DNA from 4 places in the Arthrobacter sp. 'calajunan' genome. Region 1 is predicted to be linked to each of the others. Evidence: riboswitches for the same ligand, from Rfam matches in the RefSeq annotation. Region 1 holds a riboswitch; each other region holds the start of a gene.
The links. Region 1 has a riboswitch for S-adenosylmethionine ahead of RF641_RS12335 (O-acetylhomoserine aminocarboxypropyltransferase/cysteine synthase family protein). Riboswitches for the same ligand answer to the same signal wherever they lie in the genome.
Positions count from the first base shown of each region.

Region 1 (5,122 bases):
ATGACCGTGCTGCTCGGCGGCCTGCGCGTTATCGGCAATAACTGGGACGGCTCCAACCTGGGCGTCTTCACCGACACCCCGGGCGCACTGACCAACGACTTCTTCGCGAACCTGCTGGAGCTCGGCCTGGAGTGGACCCCGTCGGCAGACGAGCAGACCTACACCACCACCGACGGCCGTTGGACCGGCAGCCGCGTGGATCTGGTCTTCGGTTCCAACTCCGAGCTGCGCGCCCTCGCCGAGGTATACGCTTCGGACGATGCCAAGGAGAAGTTCGTCAAGGACTTCGCAGCGGCTTGGGCCAAGCTCATGGACGCAGACCGCTTCGAGCTGGCCCGCAAGAACTAGTTCCCTTGCGCTAGCTTCTAGCTGAGAAGCCGGTGGCCGCCGCCTTCCTTCGGGAAGGCGGCGGCCACCGGTCTCTTCATTTGCAGTTGCTGCCGGCACAGTGTTGGCGGCATGCTCAGAACAGGGTGGCTTCGCCGCCGCCGAATTCCGGGTTCTCCAGCTTCAGCAGCTGCGTTTTCACGCCCAGTCCCCCGAGGTAGCCGCCCAGCGAACCGTCCGTGCGCAGCACGCGGTGGCACGGAAGCACAATGGGCAGCGGGTTCGTGGCGCAGGCCGAGCCGACGGCCCGCACCGCCTTCGGCTTGCCGATGTGCTCGGCCACTTGGGCGTAGCTCTGGGTCTGCCCGTAGGCGATGCGGCCCAGCTCCAGTTGCACCTGCCGACGGAACTCGGTGGAAAGCCGCAGGTCCAGCGGCAGGCTGAACTCCTGCAGCGCGCCGGAGAAGTATTGGTCGAGCTGCCTGGCCGCGTCGTCGAGCGATCTGTCGTCCTTCAGGATCCGCGGGCCCACCTTGTGCGCCAGGACATCGAGGATGCGCTCATGCCCCTCGGTTTCAAAGGCCACCCGGACCAGCCCGGCCTCCGTGGAGGCCAGCAGCAGCCCTCCGATCGGGCTGTCGACAATGCGGTAGGAGATCTCGATCAACTGCTGGCGGCGGGCATCATGAACAAATTTTTTGTTCAATTCGGCCAGGATCCGCTCTTCGTCCTGCGTCGCCGGGAAGGCGGTAGTCCGTTCGCTCATGACAACTCCTCCAGCATCTGCGCGTGCTTCCAATGGGCACGCAGGTTCTTGATTCCGTCGCTGCCCGCGCGGCGGGCGGCCGCTTCGGAACCTGAAAGGATCTGCGAGATCTGCGCGTAGCTCAACCCGCCCAGGTACCGGTAGGCGAGCACGAAACGCTGCTTCTGAGGCAGCGCCTTGACCGCCTGCCACAGTTCTCCATCCATGATCCTGGCTTCGGGCCGTCCCGCCTGCCCGACTTCTGTCTCGGGCAGCACCTCGGCCAACACCTCGGACGGGTTCTTGCGCAGTTCGTCGATGGCCTTGCGATGGGCGATGGTGACCAGCCAGGCCTGCACGTTGGCATCATCCGGCAGATCCGGATAGGCCTTGAGCGCGGCTAGGAACGTTTCCGACCACGCATCCTGGGCGCGATGCTCATCCAGCAGGGCACGGCACACACGCAGCACGGCCAGCCCATGGTCCTGGACAATCCGTTCGAACGGTATCTGCATGGCTCTCCCGGCAGCTGCTTCCCCTTGCGGGCTCTCACCTTGTAAACGTACCGCAGGCGCCGTTTGTGAGGTCGGGAGCGAAAATTTTTTGCTCCGCGGCGCCAAGGCGCAATCGGAGAAGCCAGCTACAGGCGCACCGTGTCCAAGTCAGCGGCGATTTCTTCCAGCCGCTTCAGGTCGATGTCGATCACTTCGCCGTTCTCCACGCCCTGGGGCTGCCGGCTTCCGGCGAGCGCGTCGCGGATAGTGCGCATGGTCGCGCCGTGGCTGACGACCATGATCCTGCGCCCCGCGTGCTCCTGCACCAGCTGGAGCAGCGCAGGCAGCGCCCGGTCAAGGATCTGCTGGTGGGTTTCCAGTTCGTGCTGCACCTCGGCGGCTTCCAGATCGCTGACCTCGGCCATGATGCGCCCCTCCAGCGGGCCGAAACTGCGCTCGGTCAGGGTGTGCACCGCCGGTCCGGTCTCCGCCCCAAGCTGCTCGGCGATCAGCGCCGCAGTCTGTTGGGCGCGGGCCAGCGGGGAGGCCAGCAGCAGATCCCAGCCTTTGCCCTTCAGGAAGCGCCCCAGGCTGCGTGCTTGGTGGCGTCCGGTCTCGTTCAGCTCGATATCGGTGCGGCCCTGCAGGCGGCCAGCCAGGTTCCAGTCGGTCTGCCCATGTCGTACCAATGCCAGCGCGGTGTCCATGACTCGAGCATAAGCGCAGCGCAAAGGTATCGAAGAATCTGTGGCGAGGGAAGCAATACGCAACGTTACGACTCATAGTTGGGTCATTTTCGGTCATGTTGCGAAGATTGTTACAACCATCCCGAGCGGCCGAGAGATCTGGTTCGATGACGCCGCAGCAACCTGCCACAGCCGGTGGATACGGTGCTACCGCCAGAAACGATGGAGCTGCTTTCCGCCTACCCGGCGTTCAAGCGACATTGACCGGGATTCCTGCCTCGATGGCTTCTGTGTTCGGCACGGAGGCCAAGAACGTATCGACAAGGAGTCATAAGCCACCATGGCAGACCACAAGTTTGGATTCCGCACCCGCGCGCTGCACGCCGGAGGCACCCCCGATGCCGAGCACGGCGCCCGCGCGGTGCCGATCTACCAGAGCACCTCGTTCGTCTTCAAGGACGCCGACGATGCCGCGAACCTGTTCGCCCTGCAGAAGTACGGGAACATCTATTCGCGCATCGGCAACCCGACCGTTGCCGCGTTCGAGGAACGCATGGCCTCGCTGGAAGGCGGCCTCGGCGCGGTAGCCACCGGCTCCGGCATGGCCGCGGAGTTCGTCACCTTCGCCGCGCTGGCCCAGGCCGGCGACCACATCGTGGCCTCGGCCAAGCTCTACGGCGGCACCATTACGCAGCTGGACGTCTCGCTGCGCCGCTTCGGCATCGACACCACCTTCGTCGACTCCAACGACCCGGCCGATTTCGAGGCGGCGATCGGCGAGAACACCAAGGCCGTCTACACCGAGGTCGTGGCCAACCCTTCCGGAGACATCGCGGACCTGGCCGGACTGGCCGAGGTGGCGCACCGCCACGACATCCCGCTGGTGGTCGACTCCACGCTGACTCCGCCGTACATCCTGCGCCCGATCGAGCACGGCGCGGACATCGTGATCCACTCGGCCACCAAGTTCATCGGCGGCCACGGCACGACCCTGGGTGGCGTGGTCATCGAATCAGGCACCTTCAACTGGGGCAACGGCAAGTTCCCGACCATGACCGAGCCGGTGGCCAGCTACGGCAACGTCTCCTGGTGGGCCAACTTCGGCGAATATGGTTTCCTGACCAAGCTGCGCAGCGAGCAGCTGCGCGACTTCGGCCCGGCGCTGCCGGCGCAGTCGGCCTTCCAGCTGCTGCAGGGCTTGGAGACCCTGCCCCAGCGCATGGACAACCACCTTTCCAACGCCAAGCAGGTCGCCGCCTGGCTGGAAGCCGACGAGCGAGTCACCTACGTGAACTACGCGGGGCTGGAATCCCACCCGCAGCACGAGCAGGCAGCCAAGCTGCTGCCGATGGGCGTCGGCTCGGTCTTCAGCTTCGGCGTCAAGGGCGGCCGCGAGGCCGGCGCCAAGTTCATCGACGCGCTGCAGCTGGCAAGCCACCTGGCGAACATCGGCGACGCCCGCACCCTGGTGCTGCACCCCGCCTCAACCACCCACCAGCAGCTCAGCGCCGAACAGCTGGTCGCCGCCGGCGTTCCGGAAGACCTGATCCGCCTGTCGGTCGGCCTGGAGGACGTCGAGGACATCCTCTGGGACCTCGACCAGGCGCTGGCCGCCTCGCAGGAAGGCACGCTGGAGTCCGACTTCGCGGCACCGGCCTACGACGGAGCATCCTGCGCCGTTCCCGCCGCTTCGAAGGGAGCGAACTAATGAGCACCGCTGAACGCACCTGGCAGGGCCCGGGCGCCGCGCAGCGCCTGAACATCCTGCGCGACACCAAGACCATCGCGATTGTCGGCGCCTCGAACAAGCCCTCGCGGGCCAGCTACTTCGTGGCCACCTACCTGCTGTCCTCCTCGAAGTACAAGGTGTACTTCATCAACCCGGTGCTGGACGAGATCCTGGGCCAGCCGGTGTACAAGTCGCTGGCCGACCTGCCGGAGTCCCCGGACCTGGTCGAGGTGTTCCGCAAGCACGAGGACATCCCGGGCGTGCTGGACGAGGCGCTGGCGGTCGGGGCGAAGACCCTGTGGCTGCAGCTGGGCACCTGGCATGAAGAAGTGGCCCACCGTGCCGAGGCCGCGGGCCTGAACGTGGTCATGGACCGCTGCGTGAAGATCGAGCATGCCCGCTTCCACGGCGGGCTGCGCCTGGCCGGATTCAACACCGGCGTGATTTCCTCCAAGCGCCAGCTGCTGGCCTAGGGAATCTCCGGGACGAACACGGCGGTGCCGCCCTTCTGAATGAAGGGCGGCACCGCTGTGTTGTCTTTTTCGGCGCTACTTGACCAAGTAGCCGCGCAGGTCGTCCAGGATCTGGTTGGCGCCGGTCGGGCCCAGGCCCAGGAACCAGACGTCGTCGTTCACGCGGATGGCCTGGCCGTCCTTGACCGCCTGCATCTGGCCCCAGAGCGGACCTTCCACCGCGGCCTTCTCGCCGGTGGCTTCCGGGGTTCCGTAGGAGGTGTAGAACAGCCAGTCGGAGTCGGCATCCGCCAGGTTCTCCGCGGAGATTTCTGCGGCCAGGTCGTCGATGTCCTGGTTGTCCGGACGAGAGAATCCGGCGTCGGCCAGGATCACGCCGATCAGAGACTTGTTGGCATACAGGCGGATCTTCTCCGGCATGAAGCGCAGCAGCGAGATCTTCGGATCGCCCTCGACGTCTTCGTTCAGCGCGGTGGCCTTGGCCTGGTAGTCGTTCAGCACGGAAACCGCCTTGGTTTCCTCGCCCAGCGCCTCGCCGGCCAGCAGGAAGTTCTCCTTCCACGGGAAGCCCGGGCGGATGGAGAAGACGGTCGGGGCGATCTGGTTGAGCTGGCTGTACAGCTTGTCTGCGCGCAGCTGGGAGCCGATGATCAGATCCGGGTTCAGCG
Region 1 covers NZ_JBKZDY010000007.1:92,400-97,521, reverse strand. Annotated here, with positions in the region: gene katG (catalase/peroxidase HPI) at 1-348, shown strand, start outside; gene RF641_RS12350 (methylated-DNA--[protein]-cysteine S-methyltransferase) at 464-1,093, opposite strand; gene RF641_RS12345 (RNA polymerase sigma factor) at 1,090-1,587, opposite strand; gene RF641_RS12340 (histidine phosphatase family protein) at 1,713-2,273, opposite strand; SAM riboswitch class I at 2,387-2,481, shown strand; gene RF641_RS12335 (O-acetylhomoserine aminocarboxypropyltransferase/cysteine synthase family protein) at 2,593-3,960, shown strand; gene RF641_RS12330 (CoA-binding protein) at 3,960-4,454, shown strand; gene RF641_RS12325 (ABC transporter substrate-binding protein) at 4,530-5,122, opposite strand, start outside.

Region 2 (5,122 bases), on a different contig from region 1:
GCGGTGAGCACCAGCGGGGTCAGCACCACCTGACCCTGGGCGGAGGCGAGCTCGGCCGCGTCGTTGGCGGCCTCGTCCTCCTGGATCGAGCCGCCGGAGTGCAGCGCGATCGCCGACTCGTAGGCGCCCTGCAGGGCGTGGGAGACGCGTTCCACGGTGGCCGCCGCGGCGAAGGCGGCCGCGGAGACCTCGCCGATGACCTGCAGCAGCTGCGGATCCTGCCCGGCGATGTTGGCCGCGGCGTGGCTGAAGGTGCGCTTGCGGGCCGCCAGCTGCGCGGCGAACTCGCGTTCGGCGGCCTTGGCGGAGCCGGCGAGCACCGCCAGCAGCACCTGCTGGTAGAACGCGGTCTGGTACTTGAAGCGGGTGTCGAACTCGATCAGCTCCTCCACCCCCGCGCCGGTGAAGGTGGAGGTGCCGGTGCCGGTGGTGCGCTGGCCGAAGCCGTCCCAGTCGTCGGCCAGGGCCACGCCCGGCTGGTGTCGGGAGACCGCGGCGATGACGCGGGTTCCGGTGTCGGTGCGCTGCGCGTAGGTGTCAAGCCAGTCGGCGAAGATCGATCCGGTGGAGTAGTACTTGGCGCCGGTGATCGTGAAGCCGCCGGAACCGTCAGGGCTGACCTTGGTGGCCACCTCGCCCACTGTCACCGCTCCGACCTCCGTCCAGGAGTTGCCGACCAGCTGGCCGGCGGCAAAGCGGGCCAGCCAGGTATCGCGCCCCGGGCCCGGGGCGGCGACCAGCCGGTCCTCCACGAACGCGAAGTGCGCGCGCAGCGCCTGGGCGATGTTGGAGTCGGCGGCGGCCAGGTCGGTGAGCAGTTCGAACAGCTCGGGCAGGGTGGCGCCGGCGCCGCCGTGGGATTCCGGGACGCGGATCGCGCCGAAACCGGCGGCGGCGAGGTCGGCGACCTCGCGGTAGGGCAGTTCGCCGGTGCGGTCGCGGTCGGCGGCGCCGTCGGCGATGGCCTGGAAGTGCGGGGCGAAGCGTTCGCGCAGCCCCGCCAGGCGGGATGTGGACAGGGCGATCATCTGGTGTTCCAATCGGTGTTGCAGGCAGGGTGGCGTAGGCGTCCAGTGTCTAGGTGTACAGCGAGAGCGGCTGCGATTCGCCGCGCAGGAAGTAGGCGCCGACCTCGATCTTCTTGTAGTCCACCGGGTCGTGCAGCGAGTGCGTGCGCACGTTGCGCCAGAACAGGTCAAGCCCGACGTCGCTCTTGGTGGAGGAGGATCCGGTGACCTCGAAGATGCGGTTGGCGACGTCCACGCCGGCCTCGCTGGCCACGACCTTCAGCTCCGCGATCGCCACCGCCAACTCGGCGCGCTGCGGCTGGCTGACTGCCCCGCCCAGCACCTGATCGAAGCGGCGGCCCAGCTTCTCCGCCAGCGCGGCCACCGCGGCAGTGCGGGCCTTCAGCTCCCCCACGGTGCGCTGGAAGACGACGTCCTGCGAATAGGTTTCGGCCTGCGAGAGGAACCAGGCGTTGGTGCGCCCCAGCAGGATCTGCCGGCCCCGCGCCAGCGCGCCCTCCGCGATGCCCAGGTAGAAGTTCGCGAAGGCCAGCTGGACGCCCGGGGTGAGCAGGGTGGCCACCGGCTCGTCGGTGACCGGGCCCAGCACGTCGGACGGCTCGATGCGCACGTTGCGGTACACCAGCGAGTTCGAGGCGCTCAGCCGCTGGCCCAGATAGTCCCAGTCGTCGACGATGCGCAGTCCTTCGGCCTCGCGCGGGACCACGAAGGCCAGCAGCTCGCCGCTGCCTTCGACCTCCGCGTTGACGACGATGACCTCGCCCACCCCGGAGCCGGTGGAGAAGCGCTTGGCCCCGTTCAGCCGGTAGCCATCGCCCTCGCGGGTCAGCACCAGGTTCGGGTCCACCGGGTTGACCGAGTCGCCCCACAGCCAGCTTCCCGCCACGGTGCGCCGCCACCAGTCGGCCTGCGCCTCGGCCGGGGCGTAGAACGCGATGGAGGACTGGTTGATGTAGTGGTAGGCCAGCAGCTGGGAGATCGACCCGTCGGCGGCGGCCAGGATGCGGATGACCTCGAAGGCAGTCTCGAAGTGCCCGCCGGCGCCGCCGAACTCGGCCGGGACCAGCAGCTCCAGCAGCCCTGCCTCGCGCAGCAGCTTCACCTCGGCGAAGGGCTGCTTGTTGGCGCGGTCGCGGGCCAGCGCGTCGGCGGCCAGGGTGCCGGCAACCTGGCGGGCGACGGCGCGCCAGTGCTCCAGTTCGGCCTGGCTGGCGGTGCCGGTGTACGGGACGCGGGGCAATGCGGTGACGGTCATGATCGGGCTCCTTGGAATTGGACTTCCGAGGGATACCGGGACGCGGCCCGGGCTCCATCGAACCTGGCGTTAGCACTCCCTGCGGATTGCAGGCTTGCTGCGGCGTCGCGGAGCCAGGTCTCTCAGCCGCTCTGGATGGTGTGCACCGATTCAAGCACGCCGCCGAAGCTTGAGGGAACCGCCCCGTCACGCGGCGGAACGCACCGCAAAACTGCGTCATATTGGGAGTTTGGAACCCGCGCCGGGCCCAGATCGCGACGGTGCGCGGCAGCATCCAGCCGTCGCACGACGTCATATTGGCGCACGCAGTGCCCGGGCCCGGCGGGCCTTGCTGCTAGCGGGAGAGGAAGCCGAGCAGCAGGTCGTTGACCTCCTTGGCGTGGGTCCACAACAGCCCGTGCGGGGCGCCATCCACCTCGTGGTACTCGGCGGCGGGCAGCGCCTCGGCGAAGCGCCGGCCGGTGACGTCCACGGGCAGGATCCGGTCGGCGGTGCCGTGCACGATCAGCGCGGGCACGTCGATCTTCGGGATGTCGGCGCGGAAGTCGGTGGTCCAGGTGTACTGGGCCGCGACCGAGGCGTAGGGCGAGGCGGCATAGGCCAAGGCCTTGTTCGCGGCCAGCGCCTCTTCGCTCAGCCGGTTGCCCAGGAAGGTCTCGGTGTTGAAGAAGTTCTCGAAGAAGCTGCTGAAGAACGCGTAGCGGTCGGTTTTGGCGGCCTCGGCCATCGGGTCCAGCGCATCCTGCGGCACACCCTCGGGGTTGTCATCGGTCTGCAGGATGAACGGTTCCAGCGAGCCGAGGAAGGCGGCCTTCGCGACGCGGGCCGAGCCGTAGGTGGAAAGGTAGCGGGCTACCTCGCCGGTGCCCATGGAGAAGCCCACCAGCACTGCGTCCTTCACGTCAAGCGTTTCCAGCAGCGTGTGCAGGTCGGCGGCGAAGGTGTCGTAGTCGTAGCCGACGGCCGCCTTGGAGCTCTTGCCGAAGCCGCGGCGGTCGTAGGTGATGACGCGGTAGCCGGCGCCGAGCAGCGTCGCGGTCTGCAGCTCCCAGGAGGATCCGTCCAGCGGGTAGCCGTGGATCAGCACCACCGGCTGCCCGGAGCCGTGGTCCTCGTAGTACAGCTCGATATCGGTGGTGTTCTCTTCTCCGACTTTCACGGTTGCCATGCTGGCCCTTTCTCCGACGAAGGGCGCGGCGGTTGCCGCGCTGCCTCCCACGCTAGGCATCGGTCCTCGACGGTGGCAAGGGTTTTGCGCAAAGCGACAGCGAGCGCTTCAGCGCAGGTAGGTCCGTGCGACGCTGAACGCGGTGCGCTCCAGCAGCTTCAGCGCGTCGGCGGACAGCTCGGCCAAACTCGCCGGGCCCGGAGCGATCGAGTAGGCCGCGAGGATTCCGGCGTCGGCCAAAACCTGGTCTTCCAGGCTGACCGATCCGGCGATCACGATAACGTCTCCCCCGGCGGCCTGCAGTACCCCGGATACCACCTTGCCCTGCAGGGACTGCGAGTCCAGCCGGCCCTCGCCGGTGATGACCAGATCCGCGCCGCCCATGATGCGGTGGGCGTCCAGCACCCGGGCGACCAGCTCCCACCCGGGGACCAGGTCGACCGCGAAGTAGCTGCCCAGGCTGAAGGCCAGGCCTCCGGCGGCGCCCATGCCTTCTCGGTCGCGCAGCACCCGGCCGGTGGCGGTTTCCAGCACATCGGCCAGCCGGCCCAGCCCGGCGTCGAGGGTTGCGACATCCTTCAGGGAAGCACCCTTTTGCGGCCCGAAGATCGCTGCGGCGCCGTTCTCGCCCAATAGCGGGTTGGTGACATCGCAAGCGATCTGCCACACTACCCCGGCGGCGCGCGGATCCAGCCCGCTGACATCGATGCTGTGCAGCTCGTTCAACGGGCCGCCTCCCGATTGCAGCTGGTTGCCGTCGGCGTCGAGGAACTTGGCGCCCAGAGCGGAAAGCAAACCGGTGCCGCCGTCGGTGGTCGCGGAGCCGCCCAGGCAGAGGATGATTTGCTCGGCCCCGAGGTCCAGCGCCTTGGATACCAGCGCGCCGAGCCCGTAGGTGGTGGCCGACAGCGGCTGGCGCGGCGCATCGGCGACCTGCGGCAGGCCGGCTGCTTCGGCTGCTTCGACCACCGCGATCTTCCCGTCGGCAGACAGCCCCAGCCGTGATTGCACCGGTCTGCCTAAGGCATCAGCGGTTTGCACCGGAACCGGTTCGGTGCCCCACGCGTCGATCAGCGCTTCCAGGGTTCCCTCGCCTCCGTCGGCGAAGGGCACCGCGGTCACGGAGATTTCACGGCCCAGGCTGCCGGCACCTGCGAGGAATCCGGTCCTGATGGCTTCGGCGACCTCGCTGGCGCGAGCGCTGCCTTTGAAGGAATCCGGCACCACGGCGATTTGCAACCCAGTGGCCGGCGAAGAGTTCGGTGTTGAGGTCATGCATTAACCCTATGGAGATTCCTCCACAAGTCCTATAGGCCGAAGCCCATACTTCAGCTGCTTCGAATACTGGAATATGTGCATTTCGCCCAGCCGGACCCGGGCGTAGATGGAGTTGAGCAAGGCCATCAGCTCGCCGGGAACCCGCGGGTCGCTGCCGGTGACCTGCTTGATCCGGTCCATTCGTTGGATCAGCGTATTGCGGTGGACCGTGAGCCTTGCGATGGCTTCGGACTGCGTCGAACTGGCGGCCAGCGCCAGCAGCGTGAACGCATGCTCCTCACTGATCTGGGCCGTGCGCCGGGCCAGCGAACGGCAGTACGCTTCCGGTGCTCTGGCCGCCGACAGCGCCATGTCCTCGTTCCAGAGCTCGCGAAGTCCGGCAGCCGGAACCAG
Region 2 covers NZ_JBKZDY010000010.1:88,977-94,098, forward strand. Annotated here, with positions in the region: gene RF641_RS14870 (acyl-CoA dehydrogenase family protein) at 1-1,028, opposite strand, end outside; gene RF641_RS14875 (acyl-CoA dehydrogenase family protein) at 1,078-2,283, opposite strand; SAM riboswitch class I at 2,335-2,425, opposite strand; gene RF641_RS14880 (alpha/beta fold hydrolase) at 2,618-3,451, opposite strand; gene RF641_RS14885 (glycerate kinase) at 3,560-4,726, opposite strand; gene RF641_RS14890 (sugar diacid recognition domain-containing protein) at 4,736-5,122, opposite strand, start outside.
Region 2: linked by a shared signal. The riboswitch ahead of RF641_RS14875 (acyl-CoA dehydrogenase family protein) and the one ahead of RF641_RS12335 (O-acetylhomoserine aminocarboxypropyltransferase/cysteine synthase family protein) in region 1 are both predicted to bind S-adenosylmethionine.

Region 3 (5,122 bases), on a different contig from region 1:
CCTGCACTGGGCCCGTGAGCACCTCGCCCCATGGGTACTGCGCCGGCTGCGCCACCAGTCCTCGGGAGATGGCATCACCGCCAAGCGCCCCACCCCGATGCCCTTTGCGGACAGCGCCCCGAACGACTCGCTGGGCGCCGGCGACAGCGCCCGATAGCCCCCGGACACGGCGGAGGCCGCGCCACCGATAACTGGTGGCGCGGCCTTCGCTTTGTGCGTGGATCAGTCTTCGTCGAAGACCAGGGTACGCAGCACCCCATCCAGCTGGGCGGCGTCCGTCAGGAAGCCGTCATGGCCGATCGGCGAATCGATGTAGTGCACGGGCTTGGGTGTGGCCAACGAGGCGGCCAGCTTCACCGACTGCTCCGGGTAGTACAGGCGGTCCGATTTCACGGCGGCCACCAGCACATTGACCTGCTCCAGCCGAGCCAGCGCCTGCTCATAGGAGCCGTGCCCGCGCGCCACGTCGTGGCTCATCAAGGCCTCGGTCAGCACCAGGTAGCTGTTCGCGTCGAAGCGGTTGACCAGCTTGCTGGCCTGGTGGTCCAGGTAGCTTTCCACCTGGTAGCGGCCGCGCTTGCCTTCGAAGGGGCCTGCCGGCACCTCGCCCTCCTGCGCCTTGCGGCCGAAGCGGTGCTCCAGCTCCGCCTCGGAACGGTAGGTCAGGTGGGCCAGCCGGCGGGCCAGTCCCAGCCCCTCGTCCGGGCGCGCCTGGTTCAGGTAGTAGTCTCCCCCGGCGAAATGCGGATCAAGCCGGATGGATTGGGTCTGCACCTGCGCGAACGCTATCTGTTCTGCGCTGGCTTGGCCGGTGGAAGCCATGACCACCAGGTTCGCGACCTGCTCAGGGAATTCAACCGCGTATTCCAGGGCCCGGGCTCCGCCCATGGACCCGCCGAGCACGGTATGCCAGCGCTCAATTCCCAGCTGCGTAGCCAGCCTTTGCTCCAGCCGTACCGAATCCTTGATGGTGACGAACGGGAAACGCGAACCCCACGGCACACCTTGCTCATCCAGCGATGCGGGGCCGGTGGATCCATTGCAACCGCCGACCATGTTCACCGAGACCACGAAGAAGCGGTCGGTGTCCACTGTCAGGCCGGGGCCGACGAAGTCCTCCCACCAGCCGTCGGTCTGCGAATCGCCCCGGGAGACGTGGGCGTCTCCGGTCAGGGCGTGCATCACCAGCACTGCGTTGCTGCGCTCGGCATTCAGCTCCCCCCAGGTTTCGTAGGCCAGGGCCACCTGCGGCAGGTAGCCGCCGAACTCGAAGGAGTACTCGCCCACGGACGCACGGCGCAAAATGCCGTGGGTCCCTTCGGCGAGCTCTTCGGTGCCGATGGTGTCTTCGGTAGTCACAATGGATGCCATGCCTAGCGGGTTTCCTGCAGTTCCTTGCCCTCAAGGGCTGCGACCGCCTGGAACCCAAGCTCGAGGTCGGCCAGGATGTCGTTGATGTTCTCCAGCCCGACGCTCAGGCGCACCAGTCCCGGGCGCACCCCGGCGGCCAGGCGCTCCGCGTCGGAGAGCTGGGCGTGGGTGGTGGAGGCCGGGTGGATGACCAGCGAGCGGACGTCACCCAGGTTCGCCACATGGGAGTGCAGCTGCAATGCGTCCACAAAAGCCTTGCCGGCTTCGACTCCACCGGGCAGGTCGAAGGCCAGCACCGAGCCGGCGCCCTTCGGGCTGTACTTGCGTCCGCGCTCGAACCACGGCGAGGATTCCAAGCCGGCGTAGGCCACAGCTTCCACATCCGCGCGGGCTTCGAGCCAGTTCGCGACAGCGGAGGCGTTCTCCACATGGCGTTCGATGCGCAGGGACAGGGTCTCCAGACCCTGGGCGATCAAGAACGCGTTGAACGGCGCCGGGGCCGAACCCAGGTCGCGCAGCAGCTGTACGCGGGCCTTGAGGATGTAGGCCAGGTTGGCGCCGAGGATGCCGTTGACGCCCAAGTCGCGGGCGTAGACCAGGCCGTTGTAGGACTCGTCCGGGGTGTTGAAGCTCGGGAAGCGCTCGGGATCCTTGGAGAAGTCGAAGTTGCCCGAATCCACGATCACGCCGGCGATCGCGGTGCCGTGGCCGCCGAGGAACTTGGTGGCCGAATGGATCACGATGTCCGCACCCCATTCGATGGGACGGATCAGGTACGGGGTGGCCAGGGTGCTGTCAACCAGCAGCGGCACGCCGACCTCGTGGGCGATCGCGGAAATGCCCTCGATGTCCAGCACATCCTGGCGCGGATTGGAGATGGTCTCGCCGAAGAACGCCTTGGTGTTCGGCTGGACGGCGTCGCGCCATTCCTGCAGGTTGTCCGGGTCGGAAACGAAAGTGACCTCGACGCCCAGCTTCTTCAGCGTGTGCTTGAGCAGGTTCTGGGTTCCGCCGTAGAGGCTCGGGCTGGCCACCAGGTGGTCGCCGGCCTCGGCGATGTTCAGGATCGCGAAGGTGGTTGCCGCCTGGCCAGAGGACAGCAGCAGTGCGCCCACGCCGCCTTCGAGGTCGGCGATGCGCGTTTCCACGGCCTCGGTGGTCGGGTTGCCGATGCGGGTGTAGATCGGCTCCAGCTCCTGCAGGGCGAAGCGCGCTGCGGCGCTTTCGGCGCTCGGGAAGACGAAGGACGTGGTCTGGAAGATCGGCAGGGAGCGAGCACCGGTAACCGGGTCAGGGCTCTGTCCTGCGTGGATCTGACGGGTTTCAAACGACCAATTGTTGCTCATGGCAGCCTCCAAAAGTTCTGTAACTATGGGGGTACACCACTGAACACACACCACCGGGAAGAACCTCAACGAGGTGCTGCCAGAGGGGTAACCCGCGCTTGTCCTTGACGCCGAGCGGCTCAAGGGCCAGGTCTTCACCCGGGGCACCCCACCGCGGTTGGAGGGTTGCCGCCCAGTAAGCCGGGGCTTGTTACTGGGACTCATGACCTGCGTCCAGTGTGCCCGAAAATCGAATATCTTGGCAACCCGAGGCCGGATCCAGAGTCTCAATCGGTCATATTCGCGTCCGAGCGACGTCTTATTGCACAGAATTCGACAAGAGTCCAGATCTTAGGATCACCTAAGTAGAGACTGGGATCACATTGTTGTCATGATTGGCACATGATGAGGCTAGATCACGTTACGTACGCATGCGGCCCGGATGGGCTGATGCCAACCGCTGAAAGAATTGCAGAGTCCCTGGGCCTGGAATTCGTCAAGGGAGGCGTGCATCCACGGTTTGGAACTCGCAATGTAATTTTCCCGCTGAAGCACAACCAGTACCTTGAGGTCGTCGAGGTACTGAACCATCCGGCCAGCCTCAAGGCACCTTTCGGACAGGCCGTGCGCGCGCGCTCCGAGCTGGGCGGCGGCTGGATGGGTTGGTGCGTGTCATTGGACGACCTGAGCGGAGCGGAAGAACGCCTGGAACGCAAGGCAGTTCCCGGGAACCGCAAGTTCCCCGACGGCCGCGAACTGACCTGGCAGCAGATCGGCATCAAGGGCCTGATCGCGGATCCGCAGGTGCCCTACCTGCTGCGCTGGGACGATGGCACCGAGGACCTGCATCCGTCGCGCGCGCTGGAGCCTACCGGTGAAATCAGCGAGATCAACATTGCAGGATCCCGCGAGCGCGTGCTTGAATGGCTGGGGCAGCCGGAGAACGTGAATCTCGGACCGGTGACCACCAAGTACCAGGCTCCCAACGGGACGCCGGGCATCCTGTCGGTAACTTTCAATACCGCCAAGGGCACGGTCGTTCTCTAGGAACATCGAGGAGCACAGCACAAGGTAGGCGGGGACAATGGAGTCTCCACCTACCTTTGCTTGTTAATTGGACGGTTGGTGCAGCCCTAGGATCCGGGTAGCGGCACCAGCTGGCAGTTTTCGACTCCCGCGGCCGCCCGCTTTACCCAGCTGATTTGGGACTGCTCGTCCAGCGCGTTCAACGCGTCGAGCTGCTCAGACTCGGCCGAGTCGAAAAAGTCCCGGTCTGCCTTTGTAGTCCACCATTGGTACAGCAGGTTGGACTGCGCCCACATGTGCTGCTGCGCTTCGGTTTCGGCACTCGAGGTGCCAACAATGCCGTGGCTCGCCGCAAGGCTGCCCAAACATTGCTCAGTGGGGTTGACCGACATTTTCATGGCCAGGTCCCACTTGACGGTTTCCGGGGAATAACGGTCCTCGAAGCCCAGCAGCAGACCGCCGGTTGCCTCGGCATGGGCCTTGCTGCTGGTGATGATGCGCGGCTGCTGGATTCCTGTGGCCTGTTCCAACTGGCCGACACCCGCGGTGATGTTAGACCTCCACTCGTTCCAGTGCTCCGCTTCCCCGGGCCAGAAACAGTACTCGTGCCCGTCGCCGGGTTCTTCGCAGCGCAGCTCGGAGGTGCGGCTGAGCTGCTGCTCTTCGCCGGCATCCTGCGCCGCCAGCGCCCCGCCGCCCCAGAGCACTGTCAGCGACAATGCTCCGGCCACGGCCAGCGCGCGACGCGCAATTCGGTTCATGTTCTGCGCCTTGACGCAGATGGCCAGCACGCCCAACATCGACCAGCCCAGATAGCACAGGGCGACTGCCTGGATGACTATGGGATTCGGTGCCGAATCCCGGGTGCAGCACCCTGAAAGCCCTGCCATGTTGCTCAGCATGGGGCCAGGGGCCACCAGGGAAAGCAGTTGCAGTCCGGAGAACAACACGATGCTCAGCCCGATGGCCAGCTTCGGGGCGAACAGCAGTCCCAGCCCCAAACCGCCCAGGCACAGGCCCAGCATCATGAGCATGGAGAGCAGGAATAGTCCGGGGTCGGGGACGAACACTTCGCCCATCCGGTACATAACCGTCGCGTAGCCCAGCAGGTAGGCGCTGGCACCGACAACCAGCGGGGGCGCCAGCAGCTGCAGGGCGGTTGCCGCGATGCGGTGCGGTCCGCGTACCCGGCGCAGGGCCGCGATGCCGAAGCGGCCGCCCACCCATGCGGCGTAGGTGCCCAGCACGACGCCGCAGAAGAGCATGCCGAAGGAGGAGGCGACGCTCAGGCCTTCCCTGCTGGTATGTTCGGTCTCCACCGGAACCAGCAGCGCCAAGAGCTCGGTGAGGATCAGCATCGCCATCAGCGCGAGGCAGGCCCGCGACTTGCTCCAGAGTTC
Region 3 covers NZ_JBKZDY010000002.1:226,323-231,444, forward strand. Annotated here, with positions in the region: gene RF641_RS03570 (SGNH/GDSL hydrolase family protein) at 1-157, shown strand, start outside; gene metX (homoserine O-acetyltransferase MetX) at 223-1,371, opposite strand; gene RF641_RS03580 (bifunctional o-acetylhomoserine/o-acetylserine sulfhydrylase) at 1,374-2,717, opposite strand; SAM riboswitch class IV at 2,807-2,925, opposite strand; gene RF641_RS03585 (VOC family protein) at 3,099-3,743, shown strand; gene RF641_RS03590 (hypothetical protein) at 3,830-5,122, opposite strand, start outside.
Region 3: linked by a shared signal. The riboswitch ahead of RF641_RS03580 (bifunctional o-acetylhomoserine/o-acetylserine sulfhydrylase) and the one ahead of RF641_RS12335 (O-acetylhomoserine aminocarboxypropyltransferase/cysteine synthase family protein) in region 1 are both predicted to bind S-adenosylmethionine.

Region 4 (5,122 bases), on a different contig from region 1:
CAGCCACGCAAGGGTCGATCCGACCAGGATGCCGACCAGGGCCGAAGCCCACCAGCTGATGGAGCGCAATTCGTGCGGTTTGGACTCCGCGCTTCCGGTGGATTTACCAGTCGCCATTGCACTCCTTCCTGTCTTCACTAGCCTGCCTGCGTCGGCGGGCACTATTCCAAGAATACGCGGTGCAGTGGTCAGCCGTGAACGCGGCGCCTCTTCGCGGCAGGCTCTGTCCGGGGAGTCACACCACACCGGGAGCCACTGCACAGACTCAGAGAATCAGGGTCCAGAGCACCACGGCAGGTTCATCGCCGGGGTTTTCCCAGCTGTGCGGTTCCCGCCCCGGAAAGGTCATGGTGTCCCCCGCAGCGAGCTCGACCACCCGTTCGGGCAGCACCAGCGTGAACACCCCGGAGGCCACGTGCAGCACTTCGAGCTCGCAATCCACCGAATACAGTTCGTTCTCCCCCTTGCCCCGGGGTTCCACTTCGGCGCGAATGACCTGGACGCGCTTTTCGCCGCGCGGGGTGACCAGCTTCTCGGTGATGCCCGAGCCTCCCAGCGAGATGCGCGGCGCATCCCCCAGTCGCACCAAAGTCGTGTCCGGTACTTCGAACAGGGTCCCGACCTCGATCCCCAGCACCTCGCAGAGCTTGAGCAGCGTGGAGACCGACGGACTGGTCAAGTCGCGTTCGACGCGGGAAAGAAACCCCTTGGTCAACCCGGAAAGCTCGGCGACCTGGTCGATCGTCATGTGCTGCTGCTGGCGGACGCCGCGCAGCCGTGCTCCGATGTTGATTGACGAGCCTGAGGGTTCGACGGGCAGAGCTTTCATCCGTGGGGCACCTGGACCTGTTCACTCGAAGGATAGGCAGCGACCGCGGGAGTGTACTTCTGCCGGCCGCTCTGCGTCCCCAGTTTACCAATACGCAACTTCCGGCCAACCGGAACGGGAGAATATGACACCTTGGCTTCGGTGGCTTCCCATTTCCTGAAGCTGGTTCCCCGAACCGTGGCCTGCATCTACACTCGGTCCATGGACGACACCCCGAACAGCACCGTGGCCAGGCTGCGCGAATACCTGAACGACGCGCGGCAGGCAGTCATCTTCAAAAGCCGGCAGCTCGGCGAGGAGCTGGCCCGCCAACCCATGACCCCCACCGGCACGCACGTGCTGGGCGTCGTGCACCACCTGGCGATCACCGAGTACGGCTACTTCGGTGCGTGCCTCAATCGGCCGGTCAACGACTCCTACGTCCAGCAGCTGCTGGACATCGACGACCCGCAGGCGGATTTCATTCCGCCAGCCGATGCCAGCGCGCAGCAGGTCATCGAGCTCTACCAGCGGGCCATCGCCTTCGCCGAGGCCGGGTTCGACCAGCTGGAGCTCGCCTCCCCGGCCGAAGTCCCCTGGTGGGTCCGCCACCGGCACACCACCCTGGAACATCTCATGGTGCACATGATCGCAGAGACCTCGCGCCATGCAGGCCATCTGGACATCGTCCGCGAGCTGCTGGACGGGCAGGTCGGGCTGCGCGCGGAAGCGCCGAACCTGCCGGACTACACGCCCCGGCAATGGCAGGAGCAGCGCGACCGGCTGCAGCAGACCGCGCAGTCCAAGCGAGGCTCCGACTAGGGCTTCGCGCGGAGTTCATATTACGGAATGAAACTTCACGACTTAATATTGCGGCGGTAGCATCGACACTGTTGCTTCACGAGACGCGGCGCCAAGCTCCGACTGGCCGCGCACCAACCCCAGGTTCATGGGTGGTTCGGATGAAGAAGCGGTCCGGGCATCGACCGATGCGCGGGCAAGAGCTCAGCGAGAGTTGTCGTGTCATGGCATTTTCCGTCCTCCCCATCATCGATCTGCAGACCGGACAGGTGCAGTTCACCGTGCAGGACCGCTGGTACACCCGCTACATTTCAGACCCGGCGCACCTTGAGCGGCTGATCACCCGTTCCTCCCGGCGCCCGGTCTTCGATCCCGCGGCCGGCGAGCTGGTGGTGTTCGTGGCGTCCGCCGGGCAGCCCGATGGGCGCAGCCTTGCTTTTAGGCTTGCCAAATTCCCCGGCACCATCTCGCTGGCTAAACTGAGAGGCTGAACAGAATCCCGGGTTTCGTTGAGAAATCCCAAGCCGTAGGAGAGTCATCCTCGTGATGTCACACAGCCCCACGACTGAGCCCACCCCCGCCCAGATCCGCCGCTGGCGCAAGTACGTTGCGGACGAGGTCGCCGAAGGCGCCATCTACCGCGCGCTGGCCCAGAAGAAGACCGGACAGGAAAAGCAGATCCTGCTGGGACTGGCCGCGGCGGAAGAACGCCATGAGGAATACTGGCGCACCAAGCTCGGGGCGCATGCCCGCCCGGTGCGTCCCTCGCTGCGTCGCAGCTTCCTGCGTTTCCTCGCCCTGAGCTTCGGCTCGGTGTTCGTGCTCGCGCTGGCGCAGCGGGCCGAAAGCAGCACCCCCTACGCGACCGATGCCGACGCGTCGCCGCAGATGGCCGCCGACGAGCAGGTCCACGAGGAAGTCGTCCGCGCCCTGGCCACCGCGGGCCGCGCGCAGCTGTCGGGCAACTTCCGTGCCGCGGTCTTCGGCGCCAACGACGGCCTGGTCTCCAACCTGGCCCTGGTCATGGGCATCGGGGCGACCGGTGTTTCCTCCGGACTGGTGCTGTTCTCCGGCATCGCCGGCCTGCTGGCCGGCGCGCTGTCCATGGCCGCCGGCGAATACGTCTCCGTGCGTTCGCAGCGCGAGCTGCTCACGGCTTCGCGTCCCACTCAGGTGACGCTGACCGCCGCCCCTGACCTGGATTTGGACGCCAATGAACTGGTGCTCATCTACAAGGCCCGCGGCATGACCGACGAGGATGCCGAGCACCGCGCTGCAGAACGCATGGGCCTGTTCACCTGCGACTGCAACCCGTCCTTCTCGCTGAACCCGGAAGCCCGGGCCGAAGAGCTGGCGAACGAGCACGAGGAACTGGGCTCGGCCACCGGCGCCGCGGCGACCTCCTTCTGCCTGTTCGCCTCCGGAGCGGTCATCCCGATCCTTCCCTACATCTTCGGCATGTCAGGCCTGGCTGCGATCATCACCTCGGTGCTGCTGGTCGGCGCCGCGCTGATGATCACCGGCGGCATTGTCGGGCTGCTGTCCGGGGCCTCGCCGATGAAGCGCGGCCTGCGCCAGCTGGCCATCGGCTGGGGCGCCGCCGCAGTCACCTACTGCCTCGGCTTGCTGTTCGGCACCAACGTGGCCTGAGCCCCGCCGGCTCGATGAGCCATTCCCACGGCCGCCGCCTGCTTCACCAGGCGGCGGCCGTTGCCGTTCTCAGAATCTGGTGCGCCGGCGCAGCGACTGCATGCCGCCGATGAATTCCACCGCTTCGGCCACCGAATCGACCAGGGCGATCTTGTCCTCCATGATCTGCTCGGCGGCCAGCGCCTTGAGCAGCTGCCAAGCCGGCAGTGTGCGGGTCCAATGCTCGCGGCCGACCAACACCAGTGGCACCACCCTGGCCCCGGTGGCGTAGTAGTTCTCGCAGGCGTCCTGGAAGATTTCCTGCACCGTGCCGGCGGAACCGGGCAGCACCACGATCCCGCCGTTGGATTGCTCCAGCAGCAGCGCCTCGCGGGTCGCGTTGGCGAAGAACTTGGCGATGTGCGTGGCGAACAGGTTCGGCGGTTCGTGCCCGAAGAACCAGGTCGGAACCCCCAGCGAGGTGCGTTCCGAGGGAAAGCGGGCCTTCACGGCGAGCGCGGTGCGCGCCCAGCCGGTGCGCCGGTGGATCGCGTCCGGTTCCGCCGCCAGCATCTGCAGGGCCGTGGAGATCTCCTCCCGCCCGCGGTCGGCCAGCCAGGCACCGGCGTTCGCCGCTTCCATGGCTCCCGGTCCCCCGCCGGTGGCCACGGCGTATCCGGCGCGGGTCAGCCGCGCCCCGAGGTCCAGCGCCTGCGCGTACTGCTCGGTGCCTCGGCTCAGGGCGTGCCCGCCCATGACTCCGATGATCGGGGTGTCCTTGAAGGCGCCGTCGTAGACCTCGGAGATCAGCGCCTGCCCCACGTGGTGGTCGTGCAGCGTCGCTGCCATCGCCTGGTCGTCGCTCAGCAGCTGGCGCGGACCGTGCTGCTGCGAGTAGGTGTAGATCCGCGCGTCCGGCACATGCTCATAGGTCTGCGTGCTGATTCCCTCGTACAGTTCCTCGGGGGTGTACAGCCCGCGGTCGCTGGTGCGGAAGGGCAGCTGCTCCCCCGAGTCCATGCACAACCCGCCGGTGCCCTGGACCAGGGCGCGGCCGGCTTCACTGAACTGGCAGTCGATGAACAGCGCCTCGGCCAGGTCCAGCGCGGCGAGCACCGTATCGCGCCCGCGCAGATCCACCCGGTGCACCCGCCAGCTGCGGCCGCGGGAGCGCTGGAAACCCAGCGCTTCGGCCGCCAAGCGGTCGAATTCCGCCAGTGAGGTGATGTTGACGGCGCGCGCCGGAAGATACGGCCAGACTTGGGACATGGCTCCACGCTACGTGACAGTTAGGGATTATTCACAGTAGGGGGCTCTCAACTTTCACGACGGGCCAGAACGTGAAACGATTAGCGGATGACTAATGCTGTTCCACCGACCATCGACGCAAGGCACCTGCTGGCGTTCTTGGGCAATGTTCCCTTCTTCCACGGCAAGAAACTCGCCGACGAAGCCAATGCCGTGGTCGATGTTGAATTCGATGAGTCATCGGGGCAGATCGAAGGCACCGTGTTTGCCGGCGGCGAGGACTTTTCGCCCATGGTCCAGCTGCGCCGCGGCGCCGCCGGCTGGGAAATCGACTCCGGCGAATGCAGCTGCGACACCCCCGGCATCTGCCCGCACATCGCGGCCCTGGTGCTGACCTCCAACAAGCTCTCCGGGCTGGCCAAGGTGGCCACCAAGATGGAGGAGAAGGTCGTCACCACCTGGTCCAAGCAGGCAGACACCTGGTACGCCGAACGCGAGCCGCGCCCCAGCGACGGGCTGGTCGGCTCCCCCAACGACCCGGTGGTGCCGATGGCGCTGCAGTTCCTGCTTTTCGACGCCAAGAACACCACCCAGCAGCAGCAATGGATGCCGACCGGCAAGCTGCCGCACGCCACC
Region 4 covers NZ_JBKZDY010000015.1:7,968-13,089, forward strand. Annotated here, with positions in the region: gene RF641_RS16375 (hypothetical protein) at 1-117, opposite strand, end outside; gene RF641_RS16380 (helix-turn-helix domain-containing protein) at 266-829, opposite strand; gene RF641_RS16385 (DinB family protein) at 1,031-1,630, shown strand; SAM riboswitch class IV at 1,705-1,818, shown strand; gene RF641_RS16390 (hypothetical protein) at 1,834-2,100, shown strand; gene RF641_RS16395 (VIT1/CCC1 transporter family protein) at 2,156-3,259, shown strand; gene RF641_RS16400 (LOG family protein) at 3,329-4,507, opposite strand; gene RF641_RS16405 (DEAD/DEAH box helicase) at 4,595-5,122, shown strand, end outside.
Region 4: linked by a shared signal. The riboswitch ahead of RF641_RS16390 (hypothetical protein) and the one ahead of RF641_RS12335 (O-acetylhomoserine aminocarboxypropyltransferase/cysteine synthase family protein) in region 1 are both predicted to bind S-adenosylmethionine.